DNA from 3 places in the Fodinicurvata sp. EGI_FJ10296 genome. Region 2 is predicted to be linked to each of the others. Evidence: riboswitches for the same ligand, from Rfam matches in the RefSeq annotation. Region 2 holds a riboswitch; each other region holds the start of a gene.
The links. Region 2 has a riboswitch for cobalamin ahead of ABZ728_RS08360 (copper chaperone PCu(A)C). Riboswitches for the same ligand answer to the same signal wherever they lie in the genome.

Region 1: it holds a riboswitch for cobalamin, as region 2 does, so the genes downstream of both, cobU (bifunctional adenosylcobinamide kinase/adenosylcobinamide-phosphate guanylyltransferase) here and ABZ728_RS08360 (copper chaperone PCu(A)C) in region 2, are expected to answer to the same signal.
Region 3: it holds a riboswitch for cobalamin, as region 2 does, so the genes downstream of both, ABZ728_RS15970 (hypothetical protein) here and ABZ728_RS08360 (copper chaperone PCu(A)C) in region 2, are expected to answer to the same signal.

The regions. Positions count from the first base shown of each region.
Region 1 is NZ_JBFCVL010000006.1:5,288-10,929, reverse strand. Features, by position in the region: gene ABZ728_RS13840 (hypothetical protein) at 1-53, opposite strand, end outside; gene ABZ728_RS13835 (LysR substrate-binding domain-containing protein) at 184-1,137, shown strand; gene ABZ728_RS13830 (NAD(P)/FAD-dependent oxidoreductase) at 1,134-2,606, shown strand; cobalamin riboswitch at 2,696-2,895, shown strand; gene cobU (bifunctional adenosylcobinamide kinase/adenosylcobinamide-phosphate guanylyltransferase) at 3,036-3,608, shown strand; gene cobW (cobalamin biosynthesis protein CobW) at 3,623-4,669, shown strand; gene cobN (cobaltochelatase subunit CobN) at 4,679-5,642, shown strand, end outside.
Region 2 is NZ_JBFCVL010000003.1:466,129-471,770, forward strand. Features, by position in the region: gene ABZ728_RS08345 (peptidoglycan-binding domain-containing protein) at 1-455, shown strand, start outside; gene hppD (4-hydroxyphenylpyruvate dioxygenase) at 559-1,671, opposite strand; gene ABZ728_RS08355 (Lrp/AsnC family transcriptional regulator) at 1,812-2,282, shown strand; gene ABZ728_RS08360 (copper chaperone PCu(A)C) at 2,337-2,831, opposite strand; cobalamin riboswitch at 2,951-3,172, opposite strand; gene ABZ728_RS08365 (fumarylacetoacetate hydrolase family protein) at 3,279-4,295, opposite strand; gene hmgA (homogentisate 1,2-dioxygenase) at 4,354-5,642, opposite strand, start outside.
Region 3 is NZ_JBFCVL010000007.1:21,844-27,485, reverse strand. Features, by position in the region: gene ABZ728_RS15970 (hypothetical protein) at 1-1,137, opposite strand, end outside; cobalamin riboswitch at 1,172-1,387, opposite strand; gene ABZ728_RS15965 (hypothetical protein) at 1,479-1,901, opposite strand; gene ABZ728_RS15960 (hypothetical protein) at 2,541-3,110, shown strand; gene ABZ728_RS15955 (Fic family protein) at 4,033-5,559, shown strand; gene ABZ728_RS15950 (amidohydrolase) at 5,556-5,642, opposite strand, start outside.

The DNA of each region.
Region 1 (5,642 bases), on a different contig from region 2:
TCCGGTGCATTACCCTCTGACTTCTCGGGGGGTCCGTCGGATTTCGATGTCATGAGCTGTTCCGGATCAGTGGCCGCATGGGTTTCGAACATGCAATTATAACATCGACAACGGGTTTGCATGCAAGAAGCGGATTGATATTCTCGTATGCATTCGACAGGCCAGCGGAGATCGATGCCCAGGATGACCACGAATATCCGGCAACTGGAAGCCTTCAGCGCGGTGATGTCCGCTGGCAGCGTCACGGCGGCGGCGCGACTGCTGGGCCGGTCGCAGTCAGCGACCAGCCGGTTGCTGCAGGAATTCGAGACCTCTGTCGGCTTCGCCCTGTTCGTCCGCCACGGCACCCGGATCTCGCCGACGGCCGAAGCCCTGGCACTGGCCGAGGAAGTCGAGCGGTCCCTGGCGGGCCTGCGCCGTATCGGTGCCCGGGCGGCCGAACTGCAACGCGGCGCCGAACGCCATCTGACCGTCGGCGCCATTTCGGCGCTTTCGGCCGGTCTGATACCCGGCGCACTGGAACGAATGAAGCGGACCGGTCTCGATCCGGACATCAGCCTTTGGACCGGCGACGCCGAAACGGTCATCCAGTGGGTGCTGGATCGGCGGGTCGATGTCGGGCTGGCCAGCCTTCCGGTCGACCATCTGGGGGTCGAAACCCGATGCCTGATCGCCGCGCCGTGCGTCTGTCTGCTCCCGCCCGGCCACCCGCGCGCCGGGGCCGACACCATCACGCCGGCCGATCTCCGCGACGACGGTTTCGTCTCGATGAGCAATCCGTTCAGGCTGCGCAGCATCGTCGATCAGGCCTTCGCGCGCGCCGGCATCGCCCGCCGCATCAAGGTCGAAACCGGGTCGTCGGTGAATGCCTGCGCCATGGTTGCGGCCGGCGTCGGCGTGGCGGTGGTGGAACCATTCGCGGTCGCCGCCCTGCCCGGCCTGCCGCTCACTGTCCATCGGTTCGAGCCGGAGGTTCTGTTCCGCTGCGCCGTGATCACACCCGGGTCGCGCCCGCCGGGCCGGCTCGCGCGGCATTTCATCGATGCGGTCAACGCGACCGCCGCCCAATGCGTGGCGAGTTGCCGGACCGAGGGTCCGTCATCCGCCGCGACCGCTGATCTCGAGGTAACGCCATGACCGAGACGCCGCCCCGCCTGCCCCCCCGGCCGCCGGAAGGGCTCGACGGGCTGGAAGCCCGCCTTCGTCAGGATCTGGAATGGCTGACGCTGCCGCCGCCGGACTGGGTTCGCCCGACATTCGACGATCGGGGTGAGCGTATTGCCGACGTCGTCATCGTCGGCGCCGGAATGACGGGGCTGGCGGCGGCATTCGCCCTGCAATGCGCGGGCATCCGCAACATCGTCCTGCTCGACCGCGCGCCGGAAGGTCAGGAAGGCCCATGGGTTACCTATGCCCGCATGCAGACGCTGCGCTCGCCCAAGCAACTGGTCGGCCCGGCACTGGGCATCCCGTCGCTGACCTTTCGGGCGTGGTACGAAGCGCAGTTCGGTCCCGAGGCCTGGGAGGCACTGGAGAAGATTCCCCGGCCGATGTGGATGGACTATCTGCGCTGGTATCGCCGCGCGCTCGACCTGCCGGTCCGTAACGGCGTCGCCGTCGACGGGATCGAACGCGACCAACAGGGGCGTATCCGGCTCGCGGTCACCGACAACGGCACCGCGACGACGATCCTGACCCGCAAACTGGTGATGGCGACCGGGCGCGACGGTCTGGGCGGACCCTATGTGCCGCCGTTCATCCAGGATTTGCCGTCGCATCTCTGGGCCCATTCGGCCCACGACATCGACTTCGAGGCCCTGAAGTCGAAGAAGGTCGCCGTCATCGGCATCGGCGCCTCGTCGGTGGACAATGCCGCCAGCGCGCTGGAGGCAGGCGCCGGCGAAGTCCGGATTTTCGTGCGTCGACCCGACGTCCCGCGCATCAACAAACTGACCGGCATCTCCAGCCCCGGACTGGTGCACAGCTTTCCGCATCTGCCGGAGTCCTGGCGCTGGCGCATACTTTCTTATGCCGACCGATCGCAGGTACCGCCGCCGCGTTCCAGCGTATTGCGGGTCACCCGCCACCCTCATGCCCATATCCATCTGGCCAGCCCGATCCTGTCGGCCGAACCCGTCGACGGCGGCCGGGTCCGCGTGACGACACCGCATCGGCAGTGGACGGCCGATTTCATCATCGCCGGTACCGGATTCGCGATCGATCTCGACCGGCGACCGGAACTGTCGGCGCAGTCCGGCAACATCAAGCTTTGGCGCGATGTCTATGTCGAGCGCGGCGAGGAGCAGTCCGATCTGGCCGGCTATCCCTATCTGGGACCGGCGTTCGAGTTCCTGGAAAAGGACGCGGGCCGGACACCGGAACTGCGCGACATTCACTGCTTCAACTATGCCTCGACCCTGACCCACGGCAAGGTCAGCGGCGATATCCCCGCCGTAAGCGACGGCGCCGCCCGTCTGGCTCGGGGCATTGCCGCGCATTTTTATCGGGATGACATCGACTGGCATTACGAGCAGTTGCAAGCCTTCGACCGTCCCGAGGTATTCGGCGACGAATGGACCGATGCCGAAGCCGTCACACCAGCATAGCGATGGCACGGCCGCGCGCTTCAGGGGCGCATTAGGGGTTTGACGCGACGCAATTTGCGCATAGGGTAGCGGCCGAACGTGCTGCCGGTTCCGTGGGTCATGAGTTCGGCCCCCGGATGAAAAGGGAACATGGAACGGTCGACCCAATCCGGGGATCGCGTCCATGGCTGCCCCCGCAACTGTCAGCGATCGCCGCGGCCATGCAGGTCCACTGGCATTCTTGCCGGGAAGGACGGCCAAGGGCTATCGATCGCGAGCCAGGAGACCTGCCGCAGCCACGACAGACGAGACCGGCCGGGCGGGGTGTATCGGCGGGGTCATCGGAACGGCATTCGCCTGTCGGCCATTCGTGGTGCCGACATCCGGCGCCATGCGTTCCGGCGCCCTCAGCACGCCCGTCCGGATTAATTGCGATCGAGGCGGCGCGGCATGAACCCGAATCCGGACCCCAATATTGACGGCAAGCCATGGCGGCAAACGACGGCGCTGATCCTCGGCGGTGCGCGGTCGGGCAAAAGCCGCCATGGTGAACGCCTGTGCCTCGATCTGGCCGCCGCCGGATCGGTGCCGCCGGTCTATATCGCCACCGCCCAGGCGTTCGACGACGAGATGCGCGCCCGCATCGACGACCATCGCTCCCGGCGCGGCCCGGAATGGGCGACGATCGATGCCCCACTCGACCTTCCCGCCGCCGTGGCCGCCCAGTCGAACGCGGTCGTTCTGGTCGATTGCCTGACGCTGTGGCTGACCAATGTCATTCTGGCGGACCGGCCGGTCGACACGGCGCGCGCGGATCTGCTGTCCACTTTGGCAACGGCGGCGGAAAACGGCACAAGCGTCATCCTCGTCGCCAACGAGGTCGGTCTCGGTCTCGTGCCGGAAACGCCTCTGGGCCGCCGGTTTCGCGACGAGGCCGGCATTCTCAATCAGGCCGTTGCGTCGGTGGCCGACACGGTCACCTTTATCGCCGCCGGTCTTCCCCTTTCCCTGAAATCAGCCTGACGGAACCAACTGCCATGAAAATATCGACCACGGTCATCACCGGATTCCTGGGTGCCGGCAAGACGACGCTGATCCGGGATCTGCTGACATCGGTCAACGGCCGGCGCATCGCGCTGATCATCAACGAGTTCGGCGATCTGCCGATCGACGGCGAGATCCTGAAAGGCTGCGGTCTGGAGGACTGCAAGGACGACGACATCGTCGAACTGGCCAATGGCTGCATCTGCTGCACGGTCGGCGAGGATTTCGTCCCGACCATGACCAAGATCCTCAACCGCGAGGATCGCCCGGATCACATCATCATCGAGACCTCGGGCCTGGCGCTGCCGCAGCCGCTGGTGCGGGCTTTCCGCTGGCCGGAGATCCGCAACCGGGCGCAGTTGGACGGCGTGATCGCGGTGCTCGACGGGCTGGCGCTGTCGACGGGCGGTGTCGTGTCGAATACCTCGGCGGTCGATGCCCAGCGCACCGCCGATCCGATGCTCGATCACGAGACGGCGCTGGAAGATCTGCTCGCCCATCAGATCGAAGCCGCCGATCTGCTGGTCCTGACCAAGACCGACATGCTGGACGAGGCCGGCCTCAAAGCCGCCCGCGAACGCGCTGGCAGCGGCCACGGCGCCGGCAAGACGGTGCTGGAAAGCGGCCGGCATGTGCTGACCGCCGACGCGCTGCTGGGTCTCGGCCTCGATCCCGACCGCATCATGAACGGTCATGAAGACGACCATCATGATGACGACCACCACGAAGACGACCACGAGCACGTCGATTTCCTGTCTCATGTCATCGACCTGCCCGCCGTCGCCGACCCAGACACGCTGGCGCGCGCAGTCAAGGCCGCGATGGAAAGCTGCGATGTCTATCGGGTCAAGGGCATCGCCGCCGTCGAAGACAAGGATATGCGGTTGATCATCCAGGGCGTGGGCAGCCGGGTCCAGAGCCACTACGACCGCGACTGGCGCGACGACGAATCCCGCACCACCCGCCTCGTTTTCATCGGCAATGCCGTCGGCGGCGCCGATGGCCTGCGTTCCGCCCTCCACCGCGCCATCGACGGATAACCCTCTGCCATGCATCTTCTGAACGCGGCGGCCGGCGCTGTTTCCGATGGATCCGACCCGGTCGATCTGGGCCAGGATCCCGGCGACATCGTCGTCATCACCTCGGCCGATACCGAGATCACCTGCATCGCGCGCGCCTGCGCCGAACTGGCCGAGGGCGCGGCGGACGCCGCCCCATCGGTGCGGCTGGCGAATTACATGGCGCTCGGCCACAACATGTCGGTCGACATGTATCTCGACCGCGTGATCGCTGAATCGCGCTATGTGATCGTGCGGCTGCTGGGCGGGGTGCCGTATTGGCGCTATGGGATCGAGCAGTTGAACGCCGTCTGCCGTGATGCCGGCATTCCGCTGGCCGTGGTGCCGGGCACGGTGTCCGAGGACCCCGAGCTTGATGCCCTGTGCACCGTGCCAAAGGACGACGCCCGGCGGATCTGGGACTATTTCCGCGAAGGCGGCATCGACAACGCCCGGCGCATGTTGTCCTTTGCCCAGGCGCGGTTGAGCGGCAGTGATGACTGGCAGGACGCCGCCCCTCTGGCGCCGGCCGGTCCGCACCCGATCGCCGACTCCGTAACCGCCGATCTGCCAGACGACGCGCCGCGCGTGGCGCTGACATTCTATCGGGCGCTGGTTCAGGCCGGCACGACCGAGCCGATCGACGCGCTTGCCGCCTCGCTGGCCGAACGCGGATTGCGGCCCATGGCCTTTTTCGTGTCCAGCCTGAAGGACCCGAAGTCGAAGAAGGTGCTGCAAGCCGCCTTCGACGCCAACCCGCCCGATGTGGTGATCAACGCCACAAGTTTCGCGGGCGGCGATGCCGGGGCCGACTGGACACCGGGCATTCTGGACGACGGCAAGCGCCCGGTCATCCAGGTCGCGCTGGCGGCGGCGGGTGAAGCCGACTGGCGCGAAAACGACCGGGGGCTGTCGCCCAAGGATCTCGCCATGTGGGTGGCCCTGCCCGAGGTTG
Region 2 (5,642 bases):
AACGCGAACTCGGCATCCGCCTGCCGTCTCAGGGCGGTGTGGCCGCCGCTCAAACCGCTGTCTCCATACCCGACAGTTTCCGGATTACAACGGAAATTTCCGGACGCGACTTCAATGGCGGACAGATCAATATCGGCCCGTATCGCGGCAGCCAGCTCGGCCAGGGCTATCGGCTGGCCTATCTTGAGGACAATGCCGAGCCGCTGACGCTGCTGCGCATCACGAGCGGCGATCAGGTCGCCCTGGACAGTGCATCTCTATCACTGTCCAACGACCAGACGGTAACGCTGGATTGGGAACGCCAGCCCGACGGCACAATGACGGTCGCCGCAAATGGCAACGTCATTCTGCGCGCCAGGGACAATGCCTTTTCCGGCGGGTTCGACGGCTTCTCGCTGATCAATGCCGGCGGCGAATGGACCCTGCACAGCGTCACGGTCGAGGGTCGCGAATAACCCTGCAAAGGACGCCGGCCGGGAACCATTGCGGCTCCCGGCCGGCCCGTGTCAGGCACCGGGGTCAGGCACCGGGGTCAGGCACCGGGGTCAGGCACCCGGGTCAGGCAGCAGACTCGTCCTTGAATACGCCGCGCCGAATCTGATCTTCCTCGATGGATTCGAACAGGGCCCGGAAATTGCCTTCACCGAACCCTTCATCGCCCTTGCGCTGAATGAACTCGAAGAAGATCGGGCCGATGACGGTTCTGGAAAAGATCTGCAGCAGGATCTTGGTCATACCGCCGTCGATGACGCCTTCACCATCGATCAGAATGCCGTGCTTTTTCATCCTGTCGATCGGCTCGTCATGTCCGGTGACGCGGCCATGTGACTTCTCGTAGTAGGTCTCCGGCGGGCCGGGCATGAATTTCAGCCCGTTGTCGGCAAGCTTGTCGGTCGCGTCATAGATGTTGTCGGTACCAACCGCGATATGCTGGATACCTTCGCCATTGTATTTCCTCAGATATTCCTCGATCTGGCTTTTGTCGTCGCGGGATTCGTTCAAAGGAATGCGGATTTTGCCACAGGGCGACGTGATCGCGCGGCTGACCAGCCCGGTCATCTTGCCTTCGATGTCGAAGAAATGGATCTGGCGGAAATTGAACAACTCCCGATAGAATGCCCACCATTTGTCCATATTGCCACGGAAAACATTATGGGTCAGATGGTCGAGATAATAGAATCCGACGCCTTCGGGGCGCGGGTCGGGCTCGCCCAGCCATTCAAATTCCGCTTCATACGGCGATTGGCCGTCTTCGGGACGCGTGACGAAATACAGCAACGACCCGCCGATGCCCTCAACCGCCGGCACGTCGAGCGTCTTGTCGTCGCCTTCATAGGGAACGGCACCCTTGGATACAGCATGCTGGAAGGCGTGATCGGCGTCGACCACGCGCCATGCCATTGACGGGGCGCACGGGCCGTGCGTTTCGACGAAACGGTGCGCAAAGCTTCCGGGTTCGGCGTTGACGATGTAATTGACATCACCCTGTCGCCAGACTGTGACCGCCTTCGACTTGTGCCGGGCGACGGGCACATAGCCCATACGCTCGAACAGCGCTTCCAATGCCGCCGGATCGGGATGGGCGAATTCAACGAATTCGAATCCGTCGGTGCCGGCGGGGTTCTCATCGTCGATCTTTGCCGGCGGGGCGTCGTGGGGAAACGGTCCCATGGCTCATATCTCCTGAAGGTAGAGGGAGCGCGCTCTAGCGCATTGGGAGCCATTATTGCGCATCACTGCCGCAATGTGTTTGCATACGGGGCCGCGAATAGCCGATCCTGTGCACGGATCATGCAGAAAAGGTGGCAAAGATGACGGACTCCAGGCCCCTCGATGACTTCGACCGTCGATTGCTCGCCTGCCTGCAGGCCGATGGGCGCCTGACCAATAACGAGTTGTCGGACCGGATCAATCTGTCGCCGTCGCAATGCTCGCGCCGGCGCTCGCGGCTGGAGGCCGACGGCTTCATCCTCGGCTATCACGCCCGGCTCGACCGGGCGAAGCTCGGCTATGGCATCGTCAATATCATCTCGGTGACGCTGGCGACCCACAACCGCGACAACGCCCGCCGGTTCGCGGACCTGGTGCGGGGATTGCCACAGGTTCTGGAAGCGCACGCCCTGACCGGCGAAATGGATTACTTTCTCAAGGTCGTGACGACCGACCTCAAGGGCCTTTCCGAATTCGTGAACGACATTCTGCTGCCGCACGAGTCGGTCCAGCACGTCAAGACCTCGATCGTGCTGGACTCGCTGAAGGAAGACGACGCCCTGCCACTATAGCGCCAGGGTCATACCTCGGTCGCGCGCCGTCCCTTTCCGACCGGTCGCTTTAGATCAGGACGCGCGGTCGTGATCGCGGGCGTCGTCATCATCATGACCGTGATCGACGTCCACCGCGACCCTCACGCTTCCGGCCTTCTCGAATTCCAGATCCATGTGGAAGTGATCGCCTTCAAGGAATGCCTGCTGGACATCGGGCAGCACGATGTGGACGCCGCCGGGCTCCAGCGTCAGGGTCTGGCCGGGGGCGATCTCCACGGCGGGGACATCGACGACCTGAAGCGCCCCGTCCTCACTCAGGACCGGCGCCCGGAATACACCTGCATCCGCGAAGTCGGTGCCGGCCGAAATCAGGCGGTCGGATTCCTCGCCATGATTGTCGATGGTGGTGAACACGGACATGGAATGGGCAGTTGCCGAGGTTTCCTGGGTCCAGGAATGGCTGACCGCCATCGCCCCGACTTCAACTGGCGTTTCGCCGTGATGGGCAATGGCCACGCCAGCCGCCATGAATGCCGCCAGCGATGCGGCCAGGAAAGTCTTCTTCATTATCGTCTCCCACGAATGCGAGGGAATGGTCCTCACGATTGAATCGGCCGACAGCATTGCTGGAGTACGCGAAGAGGGAGTCATCATACGGTCCTCCGGGCACACCCCGTCCCAGCCTGTCGGCCATGGTATTGGATGGCAGGTCTCCTGGCTCGCGGGTCCGAGACAATTATTCCGCCTTCCCGGGCATTGCCCAGTGGCATGTCGAGTCGAATGACCCGACTGCGAATACCGTCTATCCGCTTACAGTTGCGGGGGCAGCCCCGGCTTCAAACCGGGTTCCCTCTTAGCCCCGCCTACGGCGTTTGCCGTCGACGCGGACCATCCGGGTCGGACGCTATCACGACCGTTGAATCCGTGTCCACACGATCGGCGGTGCCCGGCGGCCCGGCGGCGAAAACGTCGATCAGCCGCTACGAGCCGGCCCGATCGGTCACCTGTTGTTTGCTATTCGCGATACGGCTCCACCGTCTGTTCGATCGCCCCGAAGATCGACCGTCCGTTGTCGTCCTTCATTTCGATGCGGACGGTGTCGCCAAAGCGCATGAACGGCGTCTTTGGCGCGCCGTCGCGGATGGTCTCGATCATGCGGATTTCCGCGATGCAGGAATACCCCGCCCCGCCGTCAGCCACCGGGCGGCCCGGCCCATCGCCTTCCTTGTTCGACACCGTCCCGGAGCCGATGATCGTACCGGCGGACAGCGGGCGAGTCCGCGCGGCATGGGCAATCAGGCGCGGAAAATCAAAGGTCATGTCGACGCCGGCATTCGCCCGGCCGAACGCGGCGCCGTTATAGCTGACGAGCAGCGGCAGATGGACCTTGCCGCCGTCCCAGGCATCGCCCAGTTCATCGGGCGTCACGGCGACCGGCGAGAACGCCGACGACGGCTTGGACTGGAAAAAGCCGAAACCCTTGGCCAGCTCGCCGGGAACGAGGGCCCTCAGCGACACGTCGTTGACCAGCATGATCAGCCGGATCGCGTTGCGGGCGTCGTCCTCGCTCGCGCCCATGGCGACGTCATCCACAATGACGGCAACTTCCCCCTCCATATCGATGCCCAGACTTTCATCCTCGGGCATGACAATCGGCGCGCGCGGCGCGAGGAAGCTGTCCGATCCGCCCTGATACATCAACGGATCGGTCCAGAAGCTGTCGGGCATCTCGGCATTCCGGGCCTTGCGCACCAGTTCGACGTGGTTGACGTAAGCCGACGCATCCGCCCACTGATAGGCGCGCGGCAGGGGCGAATGGGCCTCACGTTCATGGAAGCGATGGGCCGGTGCGGTCCCGGCGGCCAGCGTCGCGGCCACTTCGTCCAACCGGACCGACACCGACGCCCAGTCATCAAGCGCGGCCTGCAGGGTCGGTGCGATATGCGCCACCTCGGTGTACCGGGTTATGTCGCGGGAGACGACGACAAGGCGCCCGTCGCGGGTACCGTCCTTCAGTGTGGCCAATTTCATCGCTCGTCTCTCCTGTTGAGGGCGTATTTGCCATCGGGTACCGGCCGGCGGGCCATCGTCACGGTGTCCCGTCGAACCGTCGCTCCAATCCCGTCCAGCAATCGGGATAGTCGTCCTGCAGCATTTCAGTCGTCGCCGCGAACCGCGTCACCTGCTGGGGAAACCGCGTCTCGAACATGAAGGCGAGCGTGTTGTCCAGCTTGACCGGTGCGAGATCGGCTGTCGATGCTTTCTCGAAGGCCTGGGCGTCGGGTCCGTGCGGCAGCATCATGTTGTGCAGGCTCATGCCGCCCGGCACGAAGCCCTCTTCCTTGGCATCATAGCGGCCGTAAACCAGCCCCATGAACTCGGACATGATGTTCCGGTGGAACCATGGCGGCCGAAAGGTGTTCTCGGCCACGGCCCAGCGGGGCGGGAAGATGACGAAATCGACATTCGCCGTACCCGCTTCCTCGGTCGGGGCGGTCAGCACGGTGAAGATCGACGGATCGGGGTGGTCGAACAGGATCGCGCCGACCGGCGAGAACGTCCGCAGATCGTATTTATATGGCGCATAGTTGCCGTGCCAGGCCACGACATCCAACGGCGAATGCCCCAGTTCCGTGACATGGAACCCGCCGCACCACTTGATGTGGTGGCGGCACGGCGTCTCCTTGTCCTCGTATGCCGCAACCGGCGTCTTGAAATCGCGCGGGTTGGCGAGGCAGTTGGCCCCGATCGGGCCGCGATCCGGCAGCGTGAATTTCGCCCCGTAGTTCTCGCAGACATAGCCGCGCGCTGCGTCGACCCCGGCGCCCCGTGTCACCTTGATCACCATACCGCGCGGCACGACGCAGATTTCCGCCGGCGCGACATCCATGACGCCCAGTTCGGTCGCCACGCCTATCGCGCCCTCTTGTGGCACGATCAGCATCTCGCCGTCGGCGTTGCTGAAATAGTCGTCCACCATGTCGGCATTGAAGGCATAGGTATGCGCGGCCATGCCGGCCTGGTTCAGCGCATCGCCGGCGGTGGTCATGGTGCGGATGCCATCGATAAAGCTGGTCGGTTCCACCGGCATCGGCAGCGGCGCCCAGCGAAGCTGGCCCAGCGGCAGGCCGTGATCGTCGATGGCCGGCGCCGTTCGCCACCAGGGGCGGTCGACCGGCTTGAATCGCCCGGAATGGCGCACGCTGGGCCGGATGCGATAGAGCCACGACCGCTCGTTCGTGCCGCGTGGCGCGGTAAACGGCGAGCCTGAAAGCTGTTCGGCGTAAAGGCCATAGGCGCACCGTTGCGGCGAGTTCTGACCCTGGGGCAAGGCGCCCGGCAGGGCCTCGGTCTCGAAATCGTTTCCGAATCCGGGCA
Region 3 (5,642 bases), on a different contig from region 2:
TCGCGCCAGGGTGGCGAGCGCGCGCAGCATGTCGCTGTCCAACGCACCGAAGGCAAAGCCGACGCCCAGGCCGATGTCGGCCAAGGGGCCGATGGTTGGAACGATGGTTGGGCCTCCGGTTGAGCCGCTACGAGATTCACGGACCTTTCGCGCATCCACGCCCCCACCCTGATCGTCCCCGACACCGATCGGGGACCCCGATCCGGATGTACCCGGTTCGTGTGTCAAGCCCGAGAGTTGCTGCGCGAGGTCCCGGGTCTGCAGCGCGTCACTTCGTGGCCGCGCTCCGCCCGGGACGATCAGGGTGTGGAGATCATTTTTCCTGCAATCGATACCAATTTGTGAACACGGTAAGGTTGAGCCGGGGGGTAGTGCGGAAGCGGGCATGTCGTCGGCCAGCGCCGCGAGGGCGGCGCGCAGTCCGGCCCGTCCGCTATCGGCGGGCATGGCGGTCAGGGCGCGGCTCAGAACGTCCAGCGCCGCCCGGGCTGCGATGTGGTCATCGGCTGGAAGCATGGCGACCGGCGTCGCGGTCGAGCGGGTTCCGTTGACCGACAAGCGCCATTGCCGCTGACAGCCGGTGCCGGCGGGGTCCAGACGCAGATCGGCGGAATGCTCGCAAAAGGCGAATCGGCCACCGCCATTGACGACGATCAGGGCTTTCTCCGGCAGTGTCTTGAAGTCGGGGGCCGGGGTGTCGGGCAGGGCGCGCAGCCCGTCATCCAGCGCGGTGGCGAGGGCGCGGACCGCCGCTTCGGCCGCAGGGTCGCGATCGCTGGGTGCGGCGGCCAGAACGACGCGCCGGGCTTCGGCCGCCGGTGACGACGCGGCCAGACCCATGGCGACCAGACTGTCGGCGAAATCAGCGGCGGCCGCCGGATCCAGACCGCGGATTTGCAAATTGGCGCGGCGCGTCAGATCCATCGCGCCACTGCCGGCGTTTGCGGCCTGATCGGCCAGCCAAAATGCCTGATCGGCGCTGAGGATACCGGCGGTCGGACGCACGCGGGTCAGCCAGCCATCGGCCGACTCCATCGGCCGATGAGCAGACGGACACCATCCCCGTCGCGAGGCCGGAGCGCCGCGAAAAGCCTGATCGGAATTGACACCGGAACGAAACGCCGGAGACGCCATCATTGTCACATCCTTCCACCGCCACACCCGACGGTCGGACAAAATGGGGGTGGATGGCAGGTCTCCTGGCTCTCGGATCATCGCCTTTCCCCCGACCTTCCCGGCCAATGGCCAGTGGTTCCGCGGGGTGAGGCTTCCCGACCACAGTTGCGGGGGCAGCCGCGGCATTGGAGCCATCATGCTCCGCACCGCATTCCCTATTCTCCCGGCCCGTCGGTCGCTCGGGCCAGGCACCATCCTGATGCCCGATCCTTGCAGGGACGGCCGTCATTTGCAAGGGAAAGCCCGGTGGTGCAGGGCTGGCTTGAGGTGATTCAGTCGGAATTGAACGACGCCCGCTTTGGCTATCGCCCCCTGCTTTCGAGAAGCTGCCGAAGATCGGGCAGGGTGGGGTCGTCGAAGATCAGTTCCTCATGCTCCGGGTCGGGGACCGGGTTGGGGGCGGCGAGAAATTCGGCCGATGGGGCTGGCGGGCTGGCGGTCGGCATGACCATGCGTTCCAGCGTCACATCGAACAATCCGGCCAGACAGAACAATTCGGCGGCGGACGCGGTCTCGTGCCCCAGTTCGAGGGCGGCGACGCGCTCCGGCGTTGAATTCAGCCAGATGGAGATCTTGCGCATCGACCAGCCACGCTTCTGGCGACAGCGGATCATGTTATAGGCGACGGCGCGGCGGATTTCGCGTTCGACCGGCGTGCCGCGCCATGGGCTCTCGGGCGCAAGAAGGAAATCGGCCGGTGTCGTCGTCAGGTGTGGTGCTGGCATTCGTGCCCCCGTTCTCGATGACTGCCCGCCGTTCCGACGCCATGGGGCGAGGGGACGGCAGGCAGCAATAATGGTCGGGGGGTTGAAAGGCCGACTCCAAGGCGGCTCCGCCTGCCTTTAGCGCCCGTTACCGGGGCGCCTGGACATACGCAGACGGCCCCCCGACCGGAGACATGACAAAGCACAAGCAAGATCAGTGTGGGTACACGATCCCCATTGCCTGTCAACCGTTCCACGGCCAGGGTTCAGGGCGCCAGACAGGCGGCGCCAACCTATGGAGTAGGGGCTTTCAAACCCCGGAACCGCATGCTGCGGTTCCGCCAAAAATGCTACCAAGCCGGGGTATTATTCGCCAATAAATTGTGGAACACGTAGTCAGACTCAGACTAAGCCCGAGAAGCTGTGCATTGCGGAGGTCACCCCTGCCTCATTCGTCGTTCAGGTCGGCCAGCATTGGGTCCTGCAATTTTTGCAGGTCGGCATCGGCCTGAGCAGCGATCTGCTCCTGCCGCCGCTCAGGCGTGGGCCGGGCAATATCGGCCAGGCAACAGGGATGAAAGTATTCCGTTGATGAGATATATATTTGGGGAGCGAGGGTGATTTGTCGTCATTTGAATGGGCATCAGGAAGGTCAATCCGATGGGCTTTGTGCCGACGGCGATAAAGGAGGAGGCTACACGCCCCTTGGCGGTAGTGCCATCCACCGACGACGCAGTCGCGATTCTCGGTCGATATCGGCAGTCTGCGCAGAATTTCGAAGCCGCGTTGGATCAGTATCGCAAACAGGTTATCAGCGTCGATCATCGGCTGAAGCTGGCGATCATGTCGATTCGCGAGATGCTGGAAACAGCGGGGCAGGCCAACGATAGGGACGTGTTGGTCTACCTCACCCATGACGCCATTCCGGGTGTCATCGACGGGCTGGATCGTCGTATTCTCGCCGCAAAGGCGTTAGCTGACCGGTATTCAGGTTATAAGGGCGATGTGTCATCGCCTCCGCAACGGCAAATCGCCGAAGCGGCGAAGCGCATTCGCAAAGAGGTGCGCAAGAATGGAAAGATGCTCGCCCGCCATCGGGGTCGCCTTACGGATTTGGTCTGGGATTTCGACCCTGAGTCGCGAGGGGGAGAAAGTTTTTACTATTCCGATGATCTCATTGCACTGTTAGCATCTAACACCACGAATTTTGTGCTTGGGATAAATCCTTAACCGGAAGATTAAAAAGAAAATTATCCAAAAACGAAGGTAGCGTATCTTCGTAGATACACTCATGAGAAAATACTAGCGTTCCATAGGCTTGAATAGAACCTAGTGCAAAAAGTAAAAGACAAGACGATCTGATTATAATTTTAAAATTTTTCCCCCATGAAATAATTGTATCTTTATGCCGGTTATTATTAATTAGTTTACTTAAAAATCCGTATTTGTAATTTTCCAAATGATTTTTGATGCCGAGTTCCACTACGAAGATAGTAATTATTGTCATCATGCCTAATAGAAAATAAATAAGCGATAAATTGTATGATAAAAATATTTCGAAATCAGGACTATTATGCGACATTATGTTAAATATTGATAAAGTTCCTGCGCTATTAAGTATTAATATATAGGAAGACCAATCATGTTCATCTCTCATGGTTGGAAAGCTCATAAAAATCTCCAGACGTTGATTAGCATATCGATATAACAAATAGAACATATACGATGTAATAGTCAATATTGGTAAATCATTAGAAGCTCTTTTTTAATGAATAGTTTTATAACTAATTCAATATTATAAAAATCGGTCCTTATGCAAAAAATTCAGTTTTCACTGTTTAGACGCGATTATATTTGACGGCCGCTCGCTGATTGAGTCTTGTCCAGGCGTTGACCGTCATATTGCCCGATGGCAAGCATCAGTATGTTAAAAAATTCGATCTGTCCGGCGGCCGCGATATGGTTTATCGATTTTCAACACCGGCGTCGAATTTCGGCTGATCTTCGACGAGATCTATTCGGATTCGACCGTGCATCCCGGTACAGTAGTTTTCGACAGGTTGGCCACGAATGGGCCGATTTTCGACACTGGTGATTGAATTTCGACATGCAGCTTAATCTGTCAAACGACCAAGGCTTTCAGGACGCGTCGATGCCGCCAGGTGCGCGTGTTGCGGGTTGGGCGGCGCTGGTGCACGGGCTGTCGCTTGCCGCACCTGTGCGGCGGCCGAGTTGTGTTTCCGAGAAGCACATTCGGGGCAGTCAACGGGAAGAGGGCGGTTGGCGGGTCTTCGACAAGCGCTATTGGCCCGGCACCGATTTCGCCGATCATCTGGTCTTCGCCCTTCGTCATGAGGGGCTCGACCTTCTCGTCCTCAAGCGGGCGTTTGAGGCGGTCTCGCCGACGGTCGTCGAGGAGATGGTCCGCGCAGCGCCGACGGGCGCGTCATCGCGCTGTATCTGGTTCCTTTACGAATGGCTGCTGGACCGTCGGTTGAACCTGCCTGATGCGCCGACCGCTTCCGCCATCGATCTGCTTGATCCCGAGTCATACTTTACAGCGGAGGGGGAGCTTTCGCGGCGGCATCGGGTTCGCAACAATCTGCTGGGAACGCCGGCCTTCTGTCCGGTCATCCGCCGGACCGAAACCCTGAACGCGTTTGTTGAGCGGAAGCTCGCGGACAAGGCCCGAGACACGATCGGGCGGACCGGCGGTCATCTGGTTTCGCGCGCCGCCAGCTTCATGCTGCTTGCCGACAGTCGCGCCAGCTTCGAGATCGAAGGGGAGCGGCCGCCACGCAACCGCATCGAGCGGTGGGGCCGGGCCATTCTTCAGGCCGGGAGCCATTCGCTTTCGGTGGACGAAATCACCCGTCTCCATCGCATTCTGATCGAGGACAGCCGCTTCGTTCAGGTTGGTATCCGGCCGGATGGTGTGTATCTGGGCGAGCGCGATCGCTTCGGCGACCCGCTGCCCGAATTCATTGGTGCGCGACCGGACGATCTCTGTTCGCTGCTTGATGGCCTCATCGCCGCGAATAACCGAATGGGAGGGGCGAGCCTTGATCCCGTCCTTCAGGCGGCGGTGACGGCCTTTGGCTTCGTCTACATTCACCCGCTTCAGGACGGGAACGGCCGTCTTCACCGCCTCCTGATCCATCACGTGCTTTCGGAGCGGAAGTTTTCGCCGCCGGGTATGGTGTTTCCCGTCTCGTCCGTCATGCTCGACCGGATCGACGACTATCGCGAGACACTGCGGGCGGACACGGGGCCGCTCATGCCGTTCATCCAATGGCGCCCGACGCCTGACCGCAATGTCGAAGTGCTCAACGACACCGCCGACTTCTACCGCTATGTCGACTTTTCGGCGGCGACCGAGTTTCTTTGTGGCTGTGTCGCCCATACCGTCGACCACGACCTCCCGCGTGAAATCGACTATCTTCGCCGCCATGACGAGGCGATGAGGCGGCTCATGGATACCGTCGAAATGCCGGATCGGCTGGCCGAAGACCTCATCATGTTCATCCGCCAGAATGGCGGTACGCTGTCAAAGCGCCGCCGCGAAGGCGTCTTCAAGACGCTTGAGGATGACGAGGTGGCCCGACTTCAAGAGGTCGTCCGAGAAGCCTTCGAGGGCTTTGAGGACAAGCCGCTGAAGGGCGCCAGCACCCGGTCCTAACTGGAATGATCGCAACCGCCGTATCTGTGGATGTGGTAGGGCTTGTGGGCGAGGCCGGGGCAGAATTCGTTGACCACATGAGC